Regions from separate parts of the Streptomyces sp. NPDC096012 genome, predicted to be linked through region 3. Evidence: riboswitches for the same ligand, from Rfam matches in the RefSeq annotation. Region 3 holds a riboswitch; each other region holds the start of a gene.
The links. A riboswitch is a leader RNA that binds a small molecule or an ion and turns the genes downstream of it on or off. The one in region 3 is predicted to bind S-adenosylmethionine.

Region 1: another riboswitch for S-adenosylmethionine. It lies ahead of ABVB68_RS35010 (aminotransferase class V-fold PLP-dependent enzyme); the one in region 3 lies ahead of ABVB68_RS35925 (amino acid ABC transporter permease).
Region 2: another riboswitch for S-adenosylmethionine. It lies ahead of thrC (threonine synthase); the one in region 3 lies ahead of ABVB68_RS35925 (amino acid ABC transporter permease).

The regions. Positions count from the first base shown of each region.
Region 1 is NZ_JBEOTD010000064.1:12,821-20,204, reverse strand. Features, by position in the region: gene qcrA (cytochrome bc1 complex Rieske iron-sulfur subunit) at 1-773, shown strand, start outside; gene qcrB (cytochrome bc1 complex cytochrome b subunit) at 770-2,431, shown strand; gene trpD (anthranilate phosphoribosyltransferase) at 2,551-3,615, shown strand; SAM riboswitch class IV at 3,696-3,812, shown strand; gene ABVB68_RS35010 (aminotransferase class V-fold PLP-dependent enzyme) at 3,995-5,371, shown strand; gene ABVB68_RS35005 (Lrp/AsnC family transcriptional regulator) at 5,652-5,933, opposite strand; gene ABVB68_RS35000 (rhomboid family intramembrane serine protease) at 5,930-6,721, opposite strand; gene ABVB68_RS34995 (hypothetical protein) at 6,873-7,112, shown strand; gene ABVB68_RS34990 (NYN domain-containing protein) at 7,158-7,384, shown strand, end outside.
Region 2 is NZ_JBEOTD010000001.1:133,969-141,352, reverse strand. Features, by position in the region: gene groL (chaperonin GroEL) at 1-1,173, opposite strand, end outside; gene ABVB68_RS00725 (cold-shock protein) at 1,530-1,733, opposite strand; gene ABVB68_RS00720 (MoaD/ThiS family protein) at 2,178-2,456, opposite strand; gene thrC (threonine synthase) at 2,453-3,736, opposite strand; SAM riboswitch class I at 3,754-3,896, opposite strand; gene ABVB68_RS00710 (glucosyl-3-phosphoglycerate synthase) at 4,021-4,965, shown strand; gene ABVB68_RS00705 (alpha,alpha-trehalose-phosphate synthase (UDP-forming)) at 5,051-6,478, shown strand; gene otsB (trehalose-phosphatase) at 6,804-7,384, opposite strand, start outside.
Region 3 is NZ_JBEOTD010000074.1:7,282-14,665, reverse strand. Features, by position in the region: gene ABVB68_RS35945 (LLM class flavin-dependent oxidoreductase) at 1-77, opposite strand, end outside; gene ABVB68_RS35940 (putative leader peptide) at 199-336, opposite strand; gene ABVB68_RS35935 (ABC transporter substrate-binding protein) at 476-1,492, opposite strand; gene ABVB68_RS35930 (amino acid ABC transporter ATP-binding protein) at 1,583-2,374, opposite strand; gene ABVB68_RS35925 (amino acid ABC transporter permease) at 2,371-3,354, opposite strand; SAM riboswitch class IV at 3,713-3,822, opposite strand; gene ABVB68_RS35920 (glutathione S-transferase C-terminal domain-containing protein) at 3,900-4,787, opposite strand; gene ABVB68_RS35915 (putative leader peptide) at 4,891-5,013, opposite strand; gene ABVB68_RS35910 (NAD(P)/FAD-dependent oxidoreductase) at 5,562-6,722, shown strand; gene ABVB68_RS35905 ((2Fe-2S)-binding protein) at 6,719-7,021, shown strand; gene ABVB68_RS35900 (FAD/NAD(P)-dependent oxidoreductase) at 7,014-7,384, shown strand, end outside.

The DNA of each region.
Region 1 (7,384 bases), on a different contig from region 3:
TCAACTTCGCGCTCGGCCTGACCCTCGGTACGGCCCTGTTCTGCATCGGCGCGGGCGCGGTCCACTGGGCCCGCACCCTGATGTCCGACGTGGAGATCGCCGACGAGCGCCACCCGATCGAGGCGCCGCCCGAGGTGCGCGCGAAGGTCCACGAGGACTTCCGCGAGGGCGCGAAGGAATCGGCGATCGGCCGCCGCAAGCTGATCCGCAACACCATGCTGGGCGCGCTCACCCTGGTGCCGCTCTCCGGTGTCATGCTGCTGCGCGACCTCGGACCGCTGCCCCAGAGCACGCTGCGCCACACCCTGTGGGCCAAGGGCAAGCGCCTGGTCAACATGAACACCAACCAGCCGCTGCGTCCTGAGGACGTCGCCGTCGGCTCGCTCACCTTCGCCAAGCCCGACGGCCTGGAGGAGAAGTCCGAGGAGTTCCAGACGGAGATCGCCAAGGCGGCCCTGATGATCGTCCGGCTCCAGCCGGGCAACATCAAGGACAAGCGTGAACTCGACTGGGCGCACGAGGGCATCGTCGCGTTCTCCAAGATCTGCACCCACGTGGGCTGCCCGATCTCGCTGTACGAGCAGCAGACGCACCACGTGCTGTGCCCGTGCCACCAGTCCACCTTCGACCTCTCCGACGGCGCCCGAGTGATCTTCGGCCCCGCCGGCCACGCCCTGCCGCAGCTGCGCATCGGTGTGGACAACGAGGGTTACCTCCAGGCGCTCGGCGACTTCGAGGAGCCCGTCGGTCCTGCATTCTGGGAGCGCGGATGAGTACTGCAGCGAACGAGACGAATTCATCCGCCGCCGACGCGGCGGGCCGCTCTCGCGGCAAGGCACCGGCCGGCGAGCGCATCGCCGACTGGGCCGACGGACGGCTCGGGATCTATTCCCTGGCCAAGTCCAACATGCGCAAGATCTTCCCCGACCACTGGTCGTTCATGCTGGGGGAGGTCTGCCTCTACAGCTTCACCATCATCATCCTGACGGGTGTCTACCTGACGCTGTTCTTCCACCCGTCGATGAACGAGGTGGAGTACCACGGCAGCTACGTCCCGCTCCAGGGGCAGCTGATGTCGGAGGCGTTCAGCTCCACCCTGCACATCTCCTTCGACGTGCGCGGTGGCCTGCTGATCCGGCAGATCCACCACTGGGCTGCGCTGATCTTCCTCGCCGGCATGTTCGTGCACATGATGCGCGTCTTCTTCACCGGCGCGTTCCGCAAGCCGCGTGAGATCAACTGGCTGTTCGGCTTCCTGCTGTTCGTCCTTGGCATGTTCACCGGCTTCACCGGTTACTCGCTCCCGGACGACCTGCTCTCCGGCACCGGTGTCCGCTTCATGGAGGGCGCGATCCTGTCCGTGCCGATCGTCGGCACGTACCTGTCGTTCTTCCTCTTCGGCGGCGAGTTCCCCGGCCACGACTTCGTGGCGCGGTTCTACTCGATCCACATCCTGCTGCTGCCGGGCATCATGCTCGGTCTGGTGGTCGCCCACCTGATCCTGGTCTTCTACCACAAGCACACGCAGTACGCGGGTCCCGGAAAGACCGAGAAGAACGTCGTCGGCATGCCGCTGCTGCCGGTCTACATGGCCAAGGCCGGAGGCTTCTTCTTCCTGGTCTTCGGTGTCATCGCGGCCATCGCGGCGATCGCGCAGATCAACCCGATCTGGGCCATGGGCCCCTACCGCCCGGACCAGGTGTCCACCGGCGCCCAGCCCGACTGGTACATGGGCTTCGCCGAGGGTCTGATCCGCTTCATGCCGGGCTGGGAGATCAACTTCTGGGGTCACACGCTCGTCCTGGGCGTGTTCATCCCGCTGGTGCTCTTCCCGCTGGTCCTGGCGGCCATCGCGGTCTACCCGTTCATCGAGTCCTGGGTCACCGGCGACAAGCGCGAGCACCACATCCTGGACCGCCCGCGCAACGCCCCGACCCGCACCGCCTTCGGTGTCGCCTGGGTGACGATCTACATGATCACCCTGGTCGGCGGTGGCAACGACCTGTGGGCCACGCACTTCCAGCTGTCGATCAACGCCGTCACCTGGTTCGTCCGGATCTTCTTCTTCGTCGGACCGGTCATCGCGTTCGTCGTCACCAAGCGGATCTGCCTCGGACTGCAGCGCCGCGACCGCGACAAGGTGCTGCACGGCCGCGAGACCGGCATCATCAAGCGGCTGCCGCACGGTGAGTTCATCGAGGTGCACGAGCCGCTCAGCCAGGAGCAGCTGCACACGCTCACCGCGCACGAGCAGTACCAGCCGGCCGAGATCGCTCCGGCGGTCGACGAGAACGGTGTCGAGCGCAAGGTGAAGGGCACGGAGAAGCTTCGCGCGAAGCTCTCCGCCGCCTACTACGGCGAGGACAACCAGATCCCCAAGCCGACCGTCGAGGAGTACAAGGAGATCACGAGCGGCCACGGCCACCACTGATCCCCGCGTCGCCACACCACGGAGAGGGGCCCCGTCCGTTGCGGACGGGGCCCTTCGCCGTCCTCCGGGCTGGATAGGGTGGTGTACGACCTTGCAGGACTGTGTACGAGGAGCGGCTGATGAGCGCTGTGACCCCCGCTGGAGGCGACACCGCGGCGGGCCGTTCCTGGCCCGTCCTGCTGAACGGTCTGCTGACCGGACGGGACCTGTCGGCCGACGAGACCGCGTGGGCGATGGACCGGATCATGCGCGGTGAGGCGACCGACGCCCAGATCGCCGGCTTCATGGTGGCGCTGCGGGCCAAGGGCGAGACGGTCGAGGAGATCTCCGGACTCGTCCGGACGATGTACGAGCACGCCAACGTGATCGAGGTGCCCGGCCCGGCGGTCGACATCGTCGGCACCGGCGGGGACGGCGCCAAGACGGTGAACATCTCCACCATGGCCTCGATCGTCGTCGCGGGCACCGGCACGAAGGTCGTCAAGCACGGCAACCGCGCGGCCTCCTCCGCCTCCGGGTCCTCCGACGTCCTGGAGCAGCTCGGGATCAATCTGAACCTGACCCCGAGACGGGTCGCCGAGGTCGCCGAGGAAGCCGGCATCACCATCTGCTTCGCGGTGAAGTTCCACCCGTCCCTGCGCCATGTGGCGGCGGCCCGCGGCCAGCTGGGCATCCGGACCACGTTCAACGTGCTCGGGCCGCTGACCAACCCGGCCAAGGTACGCGCCCAGGCGGTCGGGGTGGCCGACCCGAGGATGGCCCCCATCGTGGCCGGCGTCCTCGCCGAGCGGGGCAACTCCGCGCTGGTCTTCCGGGGGGACGACGGCCTGGACGAGCTGACCGTCACCGCCACCTCCCGGGTGTGGGTGGTCCGCGACGGCAAGGTCTCCGAGGAGGTCTTCGACCCGCGGGACGTCGGCATCGACCTCGTCCCCGTGGAAGCACTGCGCGGCGCCGACGCGGCCTACAACGCGGCGGTCGCCCGCCGCCTGCTGGACGGCGAGCGGGGGCCGGTGCGGGACGCGGTCCTGCTGAACGCGGCGGCCGCGCTCGTCGCCCTGCGGCCCACGGACGCGCCGCTCGCCGACCAGCTGCGCGCCGGCATCGCCGAGGCGCGGGAGTCGGTCGACTCGGGCGCGGCCAAGCGGTCGCTGGAGCGGTGGGTGGCGGCCAGCAACGCCTGACCCGGGGCCGGGCCGAGGCGCAGTCCGTATGCCGGACTGCGCCTTGCGCGCCGAAGACCGTGTGGCAGGATACTGAACCAGGTCATGAGTGACAGTCATGAGGCCCCGGCCGACTGTCCGGCAACCCTCCGTCCGTGGCGGGGTGCCCCGGGTGAAGACCAGGTCGCGGACAGCAAGGTCTGCGGCAAGCGCGGACCCCTCGCGCGCTCGTGACGAGCGCGGGGCCAGGGGTCCTGGTCATCGAGGGAGCCGTTCCGTGAGCCGGCGAATGCGATAGGGCCGCAGAGCCCCGCCTCCGCACACCCTTTTTCCCCTCGTCCGCGCTCGAGCCGTGTCCGCTCGCGCGGCGGGTCCCATCTGCTCGCACGGGAGTTCCCCCATGTCCGTCATCACCGCTGCCGCCGACCAGACCGTCTGTGCCCCGCTGTCCGTGCTGGGCCGGGACGTGACCGTTCCGCTCGTGACGGGCGGCGAGGTCGGCTACGCCGCGCTCGACTACGCGGCCAGCGCCCCCGCCCTCCAGCGCGTCTGGGACGACGTCGCCGCCTACGCGCCGTACTACGGCAGCGTCCACCGCGGGGCGGGCTACCTCTCCCAGCTCTCCACCGACCTGTTCGAGAACGCCCGCAGGACCGTCGCCGCGTTCCTCGGCTGCCGGCAGGACGACCAGGTGATCTTCACCCGGTCGACCACCGACTCCCTGAACCTGCTGGCCCGCGCCCTGCCGGCCGGCTGCCAGGTCTTCGTCTTCGAGACCGAGCACCACGCCTCCCTACTGCCCTGGCAGGACGCCCAGGTCAGCTACCTCGACGCCCCGCGCAGCCCCCGGCAGGCCGTGGAGACCCTGGAGCGGGCCCTCGCCGGCCGCACGGTGTCCGCCGAGGGGGGCCACGGCCCCGCCCTCGTCTGCGTCACCGGCGCCTCCAACGTCACCGGGGAGCTGTGGCCGGTGCGCGAGCTGGCCGCCGCGGCGCACGCGCACGGTGCCCGGATCGTCCTCGACGCCGCCCAGCTCGCCCCGCACCACCCGGTCGACGTCCGCGACCTGGACGTCGACTGGGTCGCCTTCTCCGGGCACAAGCTGTACGCCCCCTTCGGCTCCGGCGTGCTGGCCGGACGCGCCGACTGGCTGCGGGCGGCCGAGCCGTACCTCGCGGGCGGCGGCGCCAGCCGCAAGGTCACCCGGCGCACCGACGGGGGAGTGGACGTGGAGTGGCACGAGAGCGCCGCCCGCCACGAGGCCGGCTCCCCGAACGTGATCGGCGCCTACTCGATCGCGGCGGCCTGCAAGGCGCTCACCGAGGCCGGCTGGGAGTCCCTGGTCGCCCGGGAGCAGCACCTGGTCCGCACCGTCCGCGAGGGCCTCGCCGAGGTGCCCGAGGTGCGGATCCTCTCCCTGTTCGGCGACGACGCCCCGCGCGTCGGCGTCATCTCCTTCGTCGTGGAGGGCTGGAACAGCTCCCACTTCGCCGCCGCGCTCTCCGCCGAGTACGGCATCGGCGTCCGCGACGGCCTGTTCTGCGCGCACCCGCTGGTGCGCACCCTGCTGGGCAGCGACCCGCAGGCCCAGGGCGAGTGCGGCGCCCCGGAGGCGGCCCCGGGCGAGAAGTCCCTGAACGCCATCCGCGTGAGTTTCGGCGCGGGCACGCCGGACGAGCACGTGGAGCGGTTCGTGAACGCCGTACGGGAACTGGTCCGCGAGGGCGCCAAGTGGCGCTACCGCACGGAGGACGGCCGCTGCGTCCCCGCGGTCTGAGACCGCCCGGCGGACGGCCGCCGCGAGGGGGGCCGGACAGGGCCTCCGCGACGGCCGTGCCGCCCTTGCCGGAACCCGGGTGCGGCCTCGGCGGCGGCCGGCACACCCCTGCGGGAACCTGGGGTGCGGCCTGGGTGGCGGCCGGCCCGCACCCGAGGGAGCCCGGGTGCGGCCATGGCGGCGGCGGTGGCGCCGGTCGTCGTCCGCGGCCCTCGCCCGTACGCCCCCTGGGGCGCCGGCGTCGCCGCGGTGGACGGGGCTAGGCCCTGTCAGACAGGACCTAGTTGTCCAGGCCGATGGCGAACGCGGCCTCGAGGTCGTGCTGGGAGTAGGTGCGGAACGCCACGTGCGTGTCGGTACCCTCCACGCCCGGGATCTTGCTGATCCGGCCCGGGATGACCTCGGCCAGGTCCTCGTGCTGCCGTACCCGGACCATGGCGATCAGGTCGTAGGTGCCCGTGACCGAGAAGACCTCGCTGACGCTCTCCAGCGCGGCGATCTGCTCCGCGATCTCGGGGATCCGGTCCACGCTGGTCTTGATGAGGACGATCGCGGTGATCACGGTTGGTTCTCTCCCTCGGGAGCCGGGGCCGGTGCGGGCTTCACTCTAGCCCTCCGGCTTCCCGCCAGTGCCCTTGTGAGGACGCCCTTCGGACCCCTCCGGCCGCCGTAGCGCGCCCAGGCGTAGCCGAAGCCGAGCGCGAAGCCCACCAGGTGCGCGAGGTAGGCCACGCCCGGGCCGTCGGAGGCGCGGCCCGCCGCGAGCCACTGCAGGGCCGCCCAGCAGGGCAGCACGACCCAGGCGGGGAAGCGCAGCGGCAGGAAGAACAGGAACGGCAGAAGACTGGTCACGCGCGCGCGGGGGAACAGGTAGAGGAACGCTCCGAGGACCGCCGAGATCGCCCCGGAGGCGCCCACCAGCGACTGCTCGGAGGCGGCGTTGGCGGCCGCGTAGCCGAGCAGGGCCAGGTACCCGCAGCCGGCGTAGAAGAGGGTGAACTGCACCCGGCCCATCCGCTCCTCGGTCATCGCCCCGAAGACGAAGAGGAAGAGCATGTTGCCCAGCAGATGCACCCAGCTGCCGTGCACGAACAGGGCGGTGGCCGGGGTGAGCGCGTCGCGGGCGGCTCCGTCGAACAGCTCGGCCGGGACCACCCCCCAGCGGCGGAAGTACGCCCGCTGCGCGGCGAGCATCGCGTCCCCGGTGCCGTACGCGGGGGTGAGGCCGGAGGCGGGGCTCAGCACGAAGATCAGGCAGCACAGGGCGATGAGGCCGTACGTCATCGGCGCCGAGGTCCCCCGGACCGCTCTGAGTGTCCTGCCGGCCGCCGTGCTCCAGGTGCTGATCATGACTACAGAGCATGACGTAACGGGACGCAAGCTGACAGACCGCCTCGCCGCCGTGAACGGATGGGCGGCGACTACCCGCCAGGCCGTAGGGTTACGAGCCACACGCGCCCGCCGGTGGCGCGCGCCGAGAGCGATAAGGATGCGGACGACGATGACGGTTCCCCTGCCGACCGCCACGACGCGATGGCGCTGCACCCTGTGCGGCAATCTCACCCGGTTCGACGTGACCCGCTCCTCGAAGGTCGTCGAGTACGTCCATCTCGATCTGGCCGGCGAGCCGACGGTGGAGGAGCGCGAGGTGGTCGGTGAGACCATCGAGTCGGTGCGCTGCCGTTGGTGCAACGCGGTGGACCAGGTGGAACTCGTGGACAGGCCGGGTGCCGGCTCCTGAGCGGAGCGGCCCCCGGGGAACAGCGGACGTAGTGGGGTGTGACGGATGGTGGAGACCGCAGGCGGGGGGCCGGGCGACGGCACCGCCGAGGTGCTTGACCGTCCGCTGCCCGACGGTGTGCGCCGGCGGGTCGTGCAGATCGTCTCGGACGGCTTCGGCGGCCTGACCGTGGTGGAACTGCCCGCCCAGCTGAGGCAGTACGCCCGGTTCGCCCCCAATCGCCGGGCGAAGTTCGCCGGCAACGCGATGGCGGCGGCACTGGAGACCGATCC
Region 2 (7,384 bases), on a different contig from region 3:
CTTGCGCTCCTTGAGCTCCACCTCGGTGGCGGCACCGGCCTTGATGACCGCGACACCGCCGGCGAGCTTCGCCAGGCGCTCCTGCAGCTTCTCGCGGTCGTAGTCCGAGTCGCTGTTCTCGATCTCGGCGCGGATCTGGTTCACGCGGCCCTGCACCTGCTCGGAGGAGCCGGCACCGTCCACGATGGTGGTCTCGTCCTTGGTGACGACGACCTTGCGGGCGCGGCCCAGGAGGTCCAGGGTCGCGTTCTCCAGCTTGAGGCCGACCTCCTCGGAGATGACCTCGCCGCCCGTGAGGATGGCGATGTCGCCGAGCATGGCCTTGCGGCGGTCGCCGAAGCCCGGGGCCTTGACGGCGACGGACTTGAAGGTGCCGCGGATCTTGTTGACGACCAGGGTCGACAGGGCCTCGCCCTCGACGTCCTCGGCGATGATCAGCAGCGGCTTGCCCGACTGCATGACCTTCTCCAGCAGCGGGAGCAGGTCCTTGACCGAGGAGATCTTGGAGTTGGCGATCAGGATGTACGGGTCGTCGAGCGACGCCTCCATCCGCTCCATGTCGGTGGCGAAGTACGCCGAGATGTAGCCCTTGTCGAAGCGCATACCCTCGGTGAGCTCCAGCTCCAGACCGAAGGTCTGGGACTCCTCGACGGTGATGACGCCTTCCTTGCCGACCTTGTCCATGGCCTCGGCGATCAGCTCGCCGATCTGGGTGTCGGCGGCGGAGATGGACGCGGTGGAGGCGATCTGCTCCTTGGTCTCCACGTCCTTCGCCTGCTCCAGCAGGGCGGCGGAGACGGCCTCGACGGCCTTCTCGATACCGCGCTTCAGCGCCATCGGGTTGGCGCCGGCGGCGACGTTGCGCAGGCCTTCCTTGACCAGGGCCTGGGCCAGCACGGTCGCGGTGGTCGTACCGTCACCGGCGACGTCGTCCGTCTTCTTGGCGACTTCCTTGACCAGCTCGGCGCCGATCTTCTCGTACGGGTCCTCGAGCTCGATCTCCTTGGCGATGGAGACACCATCGTTGGTGATCGTGGGGGCGCCCCACTTCTTCTCGAGGACGACGTTGCGGCCCTTGGGGCCGAGCGTCACCTTCACGGCGTCCGCGAGCTGGTTCATGCCGCGCTCGAGGCCGCGCCGCGCCTCCTCGTCGAACGCGATGATCTTGGCCATGTGAAGTGGTCCCTCCAGGACTGGGGGTGATTCCTTCGGACCGCGCCCGCGCCCGCGACGGACGGCTCGCCGACCTCGTGGTTCCTTGCCCCACCCGGTCTGCGGGCCTCACCGACCCGGTCCTTCGTTGTCACTCTCACCTTCAGAGTGCTAACGCAATGATTAGCACTCGGCATGCCCGAGTGCAAGGTGCGCCCGCACAGCGAACTCGTCGGGCGGCGGCGGTCGGGTGACGGCCGGACGCGAGCACCAGGGCGGACGGCGGGGCGGCCGGCCACCCGCGCACACCGCGGGCCCGGGCACGACGAAGGGCCCGCACCCTCTGCGAGGTGCGGGCCCTTCGTGACAAGAAACGTTCAGGCGCTGAGGCGAACCATGTCGGCCTGCGGGCCCTTCTGGCCCTGCGAGATCTCGAACTCCACCCGCTGGCCCTCCTCCAGGGTGCGGTAGCCGTCCATCTGAATGGCGCTGTAATGGACGAAGACGTCCGCACCACCGTCGACCGCGATGAAGCCGTACCCCTTCTCCGCGTTGAACCACTTGACGGTGCCCTGAGCCATGCCTAACTCCCCTATTACTGGCCCTTGCACAGATCCACACTTCGCGGACCCGGGTCAGACCTCGCCCCACCAAATGGACGGGGCGTGCGCCGGAACGCGTCGACCGCGGCTGAATGTATCTGTCCAACTGCCGTCTGCAACAGGTCAATCGGACGAGAATTCTGGACGAGGCCGGTCCGGAATGTGGCGAGAATTCGCCTGAATTCAGGGCAAGTCGGGCTCCACAAAAGGAGCAAAAGCCACATAAAACCCGCACACTTTGGCTACTTCTTGCCGGGTCGCGCGGTATGAATCAAGGGGCCGCGATCAGTGGACCGCGAGCGCGTTCCCCAACTGTACCGCGCTCAATCACGCAGAATTGCCCCCTCCGCTTCTCTCACGGAGGAGGCAATCGGGCGAACCTTGCGTAACCGCTGTTACCGAAGGTAATGATCGGTCATTCGGTCAGCAGCCGCCGGCGACGGCGGGAATGATCGAGACACCGGCGCCGTCGGGGGTCTCCGTCTGCAGGCCCTGCTCGAAACGGACGTCGTCGTCGTTGACGTACACGTTGACGAAACGGCGCAGCCTGCCCTGGTCGTCCAGCACCCGGGCGGCGATTCCCGTGTGGTTCTTCTCCAGGTCCTCGATGACCTCGGCGAGGGTCCCGCCCTCCGCGGCGACCTCGGCCCGGCCGCCGGTGTAGGTGCGCAGGATGGTCGGGATGCGAACGGTCACGCTCATGCGAGGCCAGCCTCTCGGAAGGAGTCCAGGGTCGGGCGGATGGTGGCGCTGAGGCCGGTGCCGGCCACCGCGTCCAGGGTCTTCAGGCCGTCGCCGGTGTTGAGGACGACCGTGGTCTTCGCCGGGTCCAGCAGGCCGTTCTCCAGCAGCTTGCGGGTGACGCCGACGGTCACGCCGCCCGCGGTCTCCGCGAAGATGCCCTCGGTGCGGGCCAGCAGCTTGATCGCGGACACGATCTCCTCGTCCGTCACGTCCTCCACGGCACCGCCGGTGCGGCGCGCGATGTCCAGGACGTACGGGCCGTCTGCCGGGTTACCGATGGCCAGGGACTTGGCGATGGTGTCCGGCTTCTGCGGGCGCACCACGTCGTGACCGGCCTTGAAGGCGGTCGACACCGGGGAGCAGCCCTCGGCCTGCGCACCGAAGATCTTGTACGGCCTGTCCTCGACGAGCCCGAGCCTGATCAGCTCCTGCAGGCCCTTGTCGATCTTCGTGAGCTGGGAGCCGGAGGCGATCGGGACGACGAGCTGGTCCGGGAGCCGCCAGCCGAGCTGCTCGCAGATCTCGTACGCCAGGGTCTTGGACCCCTCCGCGTAGTACGGCCGCAGGTTGACGTTGACGAAGCCCCAGCCCTCGCCGGCCGGGTCGCCGATCAGCTCCGAGCAGAAGCGGTTCACGTCGTCGTAGTTGCCCTCGATGCCGACCAGCTCACCGCCGTAGACGGCGGCCATGACGACCTTGCCCTGCTCCAGGTCGTGCGGGATGAACACGCAGGACCGGAAGCCGGCGCGGGCGGCGGCGGCGCCCACGGCGCCGGCCAGGTTGCCGGTGGAGGAGCAGGAGAGCGTGGTGAAGCCGAAGGCGCGGGCGGCCTCCAGGGCCTGGGCGACGACGCGGTCCTTGAAGGAGTGCGTGGGGTTGCCGGAGTCGTCCTTCACGAAGAGGCCGCCGGTCACCCCCAGCTCGCCCGCCAGGTTGTCGGCCTTGACCAGCTTGGTCCAGCCCGGGTTGATGTTGGGCTTGTCGGCCACGTCGGCGGGGACGGGCAGCAGCGGGGCGTACCGCCAGATGTTCGCGGGGCCCGCCTCGATGCGGGCGCGCAGCTCTTCGGTGCCGTAGGCGGAGAAGTCGTAGGCGATCTCCAGCGGGCCGAAACACTCCTCGCACGCGAAGACCGGACCGAGGGGCACGCGGTGGCCGCACTCGCGACAGCTCAGGGCCGCGGCGGGTCCGAGGTCGACGGTGGAACTGCTGGTGCTTGCAACTGTCTGCACAGCCATGGAGGCGAGGCCCTTTCTCCTCATCTTCCTCACGACGCATCTCGCCGCGAGACGGATTTGGCACCTTCCCTAGCCGGGAGCCTCGCGTGGAAGACGAGTACCGGCTGGAGGGTTGCCGGGGCTTCATCGGGCCGTGTCCCTCTGCCCCTCTGGATGAGCGGTATTCGGTTGTCGACGCGCGCGACCTCCGACATGCGATGGTCACCGGCGTTGTTCAAGACTGTAACCGAAGGCCGGGACAGTTGAGATAGTCGTCCGAACCGCGAGACACGTGAGGAGCCGCCGTGCTGGAAGAAGTCGAGCGCTGGCTGGCCACCCGCTCCTGGTCCGTGGCCGATCGCCCGCTGCCCCGGATCCTGGCCGCCAAGCAGCGCACGGGGCAGACCATCAGCGTCGTGCTGCCCGCCCTCGACGAGGAGGAGACCGTCGGCGACATCGTCACGGTCATCCGCCGCGACCTCGTGGAGCGGGTCCCGCTCGTCGACGAGATCGTCGTCGTCGACTCCGGCTCCACCGACCGCACCTCCGCGGTCGCCGCCGCCGCGGGCGCCCGGGTCGTCCACCGCGACGACATCCTGCCCCGGATACCCGCCGCCCCCGGCAAGGGCGAAGTGCTCTGGCGCTCGCTGCTCGTCACCGGCGGCGACATCGTCTGCTTCGTCGACGCGGACCTGAGGGAGTTCTCCTCCGACTTCGTCTCGGGAATCGTCGGCCCGCTGCTCACCGAGCCCGGGGTGGACCTGGTCAAGGGCATGTACGACCGCCCGCTGGGCGGCGCGGCCGGTCAGGGCGGCCGGGTCACCGAGCTGATGGCCCGCCCGCTGCTGAACATGCACTGGCCGCAACTGGCCGGTTTCGTGCAGCCGCTGGGCGGCGAGTACGCGGCGCGCCGTTCCCTGCTGGAACAGCTGCCGTTCCCGGTGGGCTACGGCGTGGAGCTGGGCATGCTGGTCGACGCCCTGCACCTGGTGGGGCTCGACGCGCTGGCCCAGGTGGACGTGGGTGTGCGCAGGCACCGCCACCAGGACGGGCAGGCGCTGGGCCGGATGGCCGCCGCCATCTACCGCACCGCCCAGCTCCGGCTGGCCCGCGGCCACCTGGTCCGGCCCGCCCTCACCCAGTTCGAGCGGGGCGCGGCCGGCTTCGAGCCGCGCACCTACTCGGTGGACACCGAGGAACGCCCGCCGATGGCGCAGATCGCGGAGTACGCCGCCCGCCGCGTGGCTTGATGGCGCGCGGAGAACGGCCGTATACGGCCCCCGCCGGGGCAGACCGTACGTTTGAGCGTTTCCGGGCCGGGCTAGGTTGAGGCGTATGGCTTCGACCCACGGTGCTGAGGTGCTGGTCGCGTCCAACCGCGGCCCGGTTTCGTATCAACTGCGCGAGGACGGCTCGCTGCACGCCAAGCGGGGCGGCGGCGGACTGGTCTCCGGCCTGTCGGCGATCGGTCCGGACACCGACGCGGTGTGGGTGTGCGCCGCGCTGGGCGAGGGCGACCGGGCGGCCGTACGGCGCGCCGACGGCGGTCTGCTGCCGGCCGAGGAGACCGGCGGGCAGCGGGTGCGGATGCTCGACATCGACGCGACGGTGCACGCCGACGCCTACAACGGCATCGCCAACTCGGTCCTCTGGTTCGTCCACCACCTGCTGTACCAGACCCCGCTGGAGCCGATCTTCGACGCGGACTTCCGGCGGCAGTGGGCCTCCTACGAGGCCTACAACCAGGCGTTCGCCGAGGCGCTGGCCGAGGAGGCGGGCGAGGGAGCGGCGGTGCTGATCCAGGACTACCACCTGGCCCTCGCCCCCCGGATGCTCCGCCGGCTCCGCCCCGACCTGCGCATCGGCCACTTCTCGCACACGCCGTGGGCGCCGCCGGACTACTTCCGCCTGCTGCCCGACGACATCGCGGCCGAGCTGCTGACGGGCATCCTGGGCGCGGACCGGGCGGCGTTCCTCACCGAGCGGTGGGCGAACGCGTTCCGGGACTGCTGCCACGCGGTGCTGGGCCCGGGGATCCCCTCGGGCACCCGGATCGGCGTGCACGGCCTGGGCGCGGACGCGGACTTCCTGCGCGAGCGGGCGCACAAGGCGGACGTGGACGAGCGGATGGCGGTGCTGCGGAAGGAGATCGGCGAGGGCCGCAGGACCATCGTCCGCGTCGACCGCACCGAGCTGTCGAAGAACATCGTGCGCGGGCTGCTGGCGTACCGGCAGCTGCTGGACGAGCACCCCGAGTGGCGCGAGCGGGTCGTCCACGTGGCGTTCGCCTACCCCTCCCGGCAGGACCTCGCCGTGTACCGCGAGTACACGGCCGAGGTGCAGCGGGTGGCGCACGAGATCAACGAGCGGTACGGGACGGCCGGCTGGACTCCCGTCGTGCTGCACGTGAAGGACGACTTCGCCCGCTCGCTGGCCGCGTACCGGCTCGCCGACGTGGCGCTGGTCAACCCGATCCGGGACGGCATGAACCTGGTCGCCAAGGAGATCCCGGTCGTCTCGGACCAGGGCTGCGCGCTGGTGCTGTCGCGCGAGGCGGGGGCGTACGAGGAGCTGGGCGAGGACGCGATCGTGGTGAACCCGTACGACATCACGGGCACGGCGCAGGCGCTGCACGAGGCACTGACCCTGCCCGGTGACGAGCGGGCGGACCGGTCGAAGCGGCTGGCCGCCGCGGCGACGGCGCTGCCGCCCGCGAAGTGGTTCCTGGACCAGTTGCACGCGCTGGTCGAGCAGACCGACTGAGACCGGTCCGGCCACCGGCCGACGTCGGCCCGGCGGGCAGGGACCGCACCGGCCGGGCTGAGGCCGGAGGGGCCGGCTGAGGCCTCGGCCCGGCCACCGGCCGACGTCGGCCCGGGCCGGCGGGCAGGGACCGCACCGGCCGGGCTGAGGCCGGAGGGGTCGGCTGAGGCCGCACTGATCGGCTGAGGCCGGTCCGGTCGGTCCGCCGGATCGGTCAGTCCAGCCGGGACGCCGGTGGCGGTCAGTCCAGCCACCGCCGGTCCAGCCGGGCCGCCGGTGGCGGTCAGTCCAGCCACCGCCGGTCCAGCCGGGCCGCCGGTGGCGGTCAGTCCAGCCGGGACGCCAGGGACCGCAGCAGCCGTACGACGCCCGCCGGGCCGTCCACCACCAGGTCGGCCCGTTCGGCCAGTTCCGTCACCTCGGTGCTGCCGCTGCACACCAGCAGGCCGGGGACCCCTTCGGAGCGGAGCTTGTCCACGGCCGCGAAGGCGGGCAGGTCGCCCAGGTCGTCGCCGGCGTAGACGACCGACTCGGCGCCGGTCCTGCGGACGTGGTCGGCCAGCGCCACGCCCTTGTCCATGCCCGGCGGACGCAGCTCGAGCACCATCCGGCCGGGCTCGACGATCAGGCCGTGCCGGGCGGCGAGGTCGCCGAGCGGGCCCCGCAGGGCCTCGAAGGCGGCCTGCGGATCCCGCGCCCGCCGGGTGTGGACCGCGACCGCCCGGCCCTTCTCCTCGATCCACGTGCCCTCCCAGGCGCCGACCCGGTCCAGCAGTCCCGGCAGCTCCGCGCGGACCGCCGCCACGCCGGGGTGCGGGGCGGGGGCGGTGACCGTGCCGGTGACCGCGTCCCACCGTTCGGCGCCGTAGTGGCCGAGGACGGTCAGGTGCTCCAGGCCGGGCACGC
Region 3 (7,384 bases):
CGCCAGGAGGCGGGATGCCAGCCGGTGCCGTCCAGGGCGACGGCGAGGTGGAGCGGGGAAGCGGGAGTCGAGGACACGTCGGTGCCTTCCTTGATGTCCGTACGAGACCACCGGCTCGCGGCGCGGGGCGTCGGCGCAGGGCGGGGCGCGGCGGCGGGAGACCCGGGCCGGGGGCCGGAGAGGGGCCGGAGAAGGAGGTCAGTGGCGACAGAGCGCGGCGGACACGCGCTGGAGGTCTATGTGCGGCCGGGAGTGCAGGCGGACGGAGCGGTACGGGTGCCGTACCGACGACGGGAGCGGTGCGCGCGGCGGGAGCCCGCGTGTCGCGTCCGTCATGCCCGTCACCTCCGTCCGTCGTGCGCGGGCGCGCCTGGCCGGCGGCCGCCCGGCGCGTCTCGTCGTTACTACAACTCCCGCCCGCGCCCGGGTGTTCCCGGCGCGCGGATCCGGGCGTGTCGTCCGCCGTCACGGGTGGTCAGGAGTTGTCCAGCGGCAGGCCGGGCGGGTTGACCTTCGACTGCGCCACACCCTCGTTGGAGAGGTTGTAGGCGGCCAGCCACTTGGCGTACTGCCCGTTGTCGATCAGGTGGTTGACGGCGTCCGCGATCGGTCCGGCCAGGCCGCTGCCCTTCTTGGCGGTGGCGGCGATCAGGCCCTGGAGCGTTCCGCCGGCGCCGGAGTAGGTGCCCGCGTTGCGGGTCGGCTCGGGCGTGTGCGCGGTCTGCCGGACGCGGTAGGCGACGCTGGGGTTGGGGCCGAAGTAGGCGTCGATCCTTCCGCTGGTCAGCGCCAGGTTGATGGAGTTCTGGTCCGGGAAGTACTTGATGTCGAGCTTCTTGCCCTCCTGGGCCAGCTTGGCCTTCCACTCCAGCAGGATCCTCTCCTGGTTGGTGCCGGAGCCCACGGAGACCGTCCTGCCCGCCAGGTTCTCGTAGTCGCCGCCGAAGTCCCAGGCGTCCTTCTTCAGCACCTCGAAGGCCAGGTTGTCCTTCCGGTAGGAGGCGAACTCGTACTTCTTCTTGCGCTCCTCCGTGTCGGTGACGTTGGAGAAGGCCACGTCGACCTTGCCGCTGTCGATGCCGACGAAGAGGTTCTCCCAGGTGGAGTTCCTGATCTCGGGCTTCAGGCCGAGCACCGCGGCCACCAGGCGTCCGAAGTCCGGTTCGGAGCCGGTGAGGGTCTTCTGGTCGCTGCCCACGTAGTTGAGCGGCGCGGAACCCGAGGGCAGGGCTCCGACGCCGATGACGAGCTTGCCGCTCCGGCGGACGGAGGCGGGCAGTTCGGCGCTGATGGACTTCACCTCGGAGACCTTCAGCTCGGTCTCCTGTGCCGCCCCGTTGGACAGCCGCCCCACGGTGACCGTGCCGGCGGCGGTGGTCTTGGCGGCGGCCTCGCCGTCACCCCCGCAGGCGGCGAGGCCGGTGGCGAGGGTGGCGGCGGCGGCCGCGGTGATGCCCCGGATCAGACGGTGCCGGGAGACGCGGGTAGGCATGGCGTGGCTGTCCTTGTCTGGGTGGTGAGGTGGTGGCGAGGAGAAATACCGGAGTGCCGAAGTGGCGTGGGTGCGACGGGAGTTCGGGGGTCACAGCACCCTGGCGAGGAAGTCCCGGGTCCGTTCGTGCCGGGGCCTGTCCAGCACCTGGCCGGGCGGCCCCTGTTCGACGATCCGGCCGTGGTCGATGAAGACGACACGGTCGGCGACCTCGCGGGCGAAGCCGATCTCGTGGGTGACGATGACGAGGGTGGTGCCGCCGGCCGCGAGGTCCTTGATGACGTTCAGGACCTCGCCGACGAGTTCGGGATCGAGTGCCGAGGTCGGCTCGTCGAAGAGGATGATCCCCGGCCGCAGGGCGAGGGCGCGGGCGATCGCCACGCGCTGCTGCTGGCCGCCGGACAGCTGCCGCGGATAGGCGTCCGCCTTCTCGCCGAGGCCCACCCGGGTGAGCAGTTCGCGCGCCAGCTCCTGGGCCGCGGGCCTGGTCGTCCGGCCGGTGGCCAGGGGGGCCGCGGCGACGTTGTCGAGAGCGGTCAGGTGCGGGAAGAGGTTGAAGTTCTGGAAGACGAAGCCGATCCGGCGGCGCTGGGCGAGGATGGCGCGCTCGCCGAGTTCCCTGAGCCGGTCCCCGTACCGCTTGACGCCGATCAGCTCGCCGCCGACGCTGACGTGGCCGGTCTCGGGTTTCTCCAGGTGGTTGACGACCCTCAGCAGCGTCGACTTGCCGGAGCCGGAGGGCCCGAGGATCACCGTGACCTCGCCGGGCCGGACGGTCAGGTCGATGCCGTCGAGGACGTGGTGGGAGCCGTACCACTTGTGGACGCCGTGCACTTCGAGCGCGGCGGCGACGGGCGTGCCGGGGGTCTGGGCGCCGGTCATACGGCGGCCTCCTTGCGCAGGCGGGCACCCAGGCCGGCCGCGGCGGCCCGGGCTCTCTGCAACGGCGTCGGCGGCAGGCCGCGGGTGGCGCCCCGCGCGTAGTACCGCTCGACGTAGTACTGGACGACGGACACGGCGCTGGTCAGGAGCAGGTACCAGGCGGTCGCCACCATCAGCAGCGGTACGACGTCCCCGGGGTAGGTGTTGCCCATCGACTGCACCACGCCGAAGAGGTCGAGCAGGGACACGTAGAACACCAGGGACGTGCTCTTGATGAGCCCGATCAGCTGGTTGACGTAGTTCGGGACGATGGACCTGAGGGCCTGCGGGAGGACGATCCGGCGGAACCGGTAACCCTTGGGCAGACCGAGCGCGGATGCCGCCTCGTGCTGCCCCTGGTCGACGGAGAGGAGGCCGCCGCGGACCACCTCCGCCGCGTAGGCCGCCTCGTTGAGGCTGAGGCCCACGACGGCGATCGTCATGTCGGTGGCGAGCCTCGACTCGTCGAAGCGCACGAAGGACGGGCCGAAGGGCACGCCCAGGCTCAACGTCCGGTACAGGGCGGAGAAGTTGTACAGGAATATCAGCACGACGATCAGCGGGGTGGAGCGGAACAGCCAGGTGTACGTCCAGCTGACCGCGCGCGGCACCGGGCTCGCGGAGAGCCGGCCGAGCGCCAGCAGGATGCCGCCGGCCAGCCCCAGCACCGCGCTCAGGGCGGCGACCTCGAGCGTGACGAGGAGGCCGTCGAGGACGGCCGGGCGCAGGAACCAGTAGCGGAACCGGTCCCACTGGTAGAAGGGGTTGGTGACCAGTCCGTGCAGGATCTGCGCGACGAGGACGAGGACGACGGCGGTGACGATCCACCGGCCGGGTCTGCGCCGCGGCCGAACTCTCCGTGCGGGCGGCGGAACCGGCGCCTCGCCGGGGTGCGAGGGCCTCTCGGCGAGGGAGAGGGCGGCGCCTGGGGATTCACTCATGGGCGGACTCCGGGCGGAATCGGGCACCCCCGGGACGGCGGCGGGCGCGCGGGCCGCGACGGCACTGGGGCACGAGACGGCGCACGGGAGACGCGGCGGAACCGGGGGCTGGGCGGGCAACGGCACATCACACGCACGGGGTACGTGCGGAACGCGCGGGCTGGGACGCTGAGGTCAGCCCCGACGGCGGGCGGAGCCCGGTGCGGTACACAGTGCGCTGCTGACGCGGACCAGATCGACGGCCCGGTCGGCGACCAGGAGCTGGGCGTACGGCGGTACGCAGCCCGGGGAACGGCGAGGGGCCGTCCTGGGAGCTGCGTACATGGCGTCACCTGTCACTGTTCCGGCCCCCGGGGGGGCCTCGCGCTTACCGAATACGTCGTCCGGTCCGGTCGTCACCTGGGGCACCCCACCGCGTGCGAGGGTTGCCGGTCAGCGAGCCAGGGCTTGGCGCTGACGCTCATGACCTTTCTGAGTGGCAAGTAAGGCAGTCGCCCGTTCGAATGTCAACGGCCGTCCGCGGAGCGGACCCTGAGGGCCGGCTCTCACCTGCGGGAAGCGTCCGGGACCTGCGCGGCGTGGGCCGCCCAGTCCAGGATCTGGACAGCCGCTCCGGCGGCCTCCAGCCCCCGGCAACTGCCGTGGTGGCGGCGGGCGATGCCGTCGAGGTCCAGGTGCCGGCCGAAGGCGGGGCGGGCGGCCAGGCGGCGGGCGTACGCCCACAGCGCGTGGTGGCCGGCGATCCGGTGCACGGCGGAGGCGTCGAGGTGGCAGCGGTGGACGGTGTCGAGCTGCACCAGGGCCACCCAGAGTTCCACGTCGGCGGCGGTCAGCCGGTCGCCGACCAGGTACTCCGCACCGCTCAGCCGCCGCTCCAGCCGGCCCAGGGTGTCGAGCAGCACGTCGAGGGCGGCGGCCCGCTCGGCGGGACCGGCGCCTGCCCGTCCGGCACGCTGGGCGGCGTCCTCGACGCCGTCGGCGCACATCCGTTCCACGGCGTCGATCACCGAGCGCGTTCCGGACGGGTACAGCGAGGACCGCCCGTCACGCGGGAAGCGGTCCAGGTCGCGCAGGATGTCCGGGGCGTGGGTGCTGACGATGCGTCCGGACCAGTCGTCGCTGAGGACGGGGGCGAGGGCCGGCCCGGTGTAGTGGTGGGCGCTCGCCTCGTACAGCGGGCGCAGCGCCGCGTGGCCACCGCCGGGACAGTCGGGCACGGCGGGCAGGAAGGTGACCGGACAACTGCCGTCCAGGCCGAGGAGGCTGTGGCCGGCGGCGAGGCGCAGGCCGTCCGGACAGGCGGTCGACAGATGGAGCCGGTAGCGGTGCGGTACGGCGTAGTGGCCGCTGCGGGCGTCCCGGCCGAGCCGGCCCCGGAAGAGGGGAGCCGTGCGGTGGACGTTCGAGTCGGCGGCGAGCGGACTGCTGGACATGCGTCTCCCCTGGGCGTGGGCGGATGAACTCCCTGACGGGCACGGCGGACGGGCGCGCCGGCCGGCGCCGTCGGGCGACGAGGGCGAGGGCGAGGGCCCGGACTCAGTACCGGCCGCTGATCGCGCTGCAGACGCGCAGCAGGTCGATGTGGCGCCGGGAGGTGAGCAGGGGCGCGCACAACGGCGTCCGGCCCGCTCGGCCGGCGACCGTCTCCGGACGCGTCATGATTCCCTACCCGTTCACTAGGATTTCCTCCCTGGAGTGTCGATCGGGCTCCGCACGCCGTCAAGGGGGCGTCCACGCCTGGGATTCGGACGCGGAGCCCCACGGCCCGGCGAGGCGACGCCGGACGAGCGGTGGGGGGACGGCGGGGGGACGCTGGACGGCCGCCGGGGGACGGCGAGGGCGACGCTGGACGGGCGCCGGGGGACGCCGGACGAGCGCCGGGGGACGGCGAGGGATGGCGAGGGCGACGCCGGACGAGCGCCGGGGAATGGCAAGGGCGCCGGACGACCGCCGGGGAATGGCGACGGGGACACCGGACGAGCGCCGGGGGGACGGCGGGGGAACGCCGGACGATGCGCGAGGACTCCTCAGGTCCTGCCGCAGGTCACCGCCGGCCGGGTCACCAGGCGCACGCCGGAGGACGTGCGAGCACTCCCCGCATCGCCCCGCGGGCCGCCACCGACCGTGCACCGGGCCGGACGGCAAGGCGAACGACGAAAGGCGACCGAGGTCTCCTCAGCGCCAGAGACATGTGACATAGTACTGGCGTGACGAAGCGGCTGACCTGCGATGTCGTGGTCGTCGGAGCCGGAATGGTGGGCGCCGCCTGTGCGCTGTACGCCGCGCGGGCCGGTCTCGACGTGAGGGTGGTGGACCGGGGACCGGTGGCCGGCGGCACCACCGGCGCGGGCGAGGGCAACCTCCTCGTCTCCGACAAGGAACCGGGCCCCGAGCTGGAACTGGCCCTCCTGTCGGCCCGGTTGTGGGCGGACCTCGCGGAGGAGCTGGGCCCGGTGATCGAGTACGAGTCCAAGGGCGGCCTCGTGGTGGCCTCGACGCCCCGCTCCCTCGCCGCGCTGACGAAGTTCGCCGCGGGGCAACGGACCGCCGGCGTCACCGCCGAGCCGGTCGGTGCGGACGAACTGCCGGGCCTCGAACCCCGCTTGTCGCCCGGCATGGCCGGCGGGGTGCGCTATCCCCAGGACGCCCAGGTGATGCCCGCGCTCGCCGCGGCCCACCTGCTGCGCGCCTGCGGTGCCCCGCTGCACACGGGCCGGACGGTGACGGGCGTGCTGCGCGCGGCGGACGGCACGGTGCGCGGCGTCCGCACCGACCGGGGCGACCTGCACGCGCCCGCGGTGGTGAACGCGGCCGGCACCTGGGGCGGTGACCTCGCGGCTCTCGCGGGCGTCCGGTTGCCGGTCCTCCCCCGGCGCGGCTTCGTGCTGGTCACCGAGCCGCTGCCGCGGATGGTCCGGCACAAGGTGTACGCGGCGGACTATGTGGCCGACGTGGCGAGCGACTCGGCCGCCCTGCGCACCTCGCCGGTCGTGGAGGGCACGGCCGCCGGGCCGGTCCTGATCGGCGCGAGCCGCGAACGGGTGGGATTCGACCGCTCGTTGTCGCTCGCGGCGGTACGGGCGCTGGCGGCCGGGGCGATCGGGCTGTTCCCGTTCCTGGAGCGGGTCCGCGCCCTGCGGACGTACGCGGGCTTTCGGCCGTACCTGCCCGACCATCTCCCGGCGATCGGCCCCGACCCGCGGGCGCCCGGGATGTTCCACGCCTGCGGGCACGAGGGGGCCGGCATCGGACTCGCCACCGGCACGGGGCGGTTGATCGCGCAGAAGCTCACCGGGAAGACGCCGGACCTGGACCTCACACCGTTCCGGCCGGAGCGGTTCGACGCGGAGGGGGGCGACACACCGTGAATCCGGAGGAGCTGGCCCGGGCCGGGCCCGGCGAGACCTGCACCGTCACCTTCGACGGCCGGCCCCTGGAGGCACTGCCGGGCCGGACCGTCGCGGCGGCCCTGTGGGCGGCGGGGGTGACGACCTGGCGCAGCACCCGCGGCGCGGGCCGTCCCCGGGGCGTCTTCTGCGGGACCGGAGTGTGTTTCGACTGTCTCGTGACGGTCAACGACCTGCCGAACCAACGCGCTTGCCTGGTACCGGTGCGGGCGGGCGATGTGATCCGCACCCAGCGCGGGACGGGCCGGTGCGATGACTGAGCGACCGCGTCTCGTCGTCGTCGGCGCGGGCCCGGCAGGACTGGCCGGGGCGCTGGCGGCGGCCGCCCGGGGCATCGGCGTGACCCTCGTCGACGCGGCCGACCAGGCGGGCGGGCAGTTCTACCGGCAGCCCGCCGCCGCCCTGGGCGCCCGCCGGCCACAGGCCCTGCACCACCAGTGGCGCGCCTGGGAGCGGCTGCGGGACGGACTGGACCGGCACCGTGCCACGGGTTCGATCACCCACCTGACCGATCATCACGTCTGGTGCGTGGAGCGGAAGCCCGGGTCCGGTGGTGTCACCGTGCACGCCTTGCACGGCCCCGCCCAGGAGGAGGGTGTGGCGGTCCGCGCCGACGCCGTGCT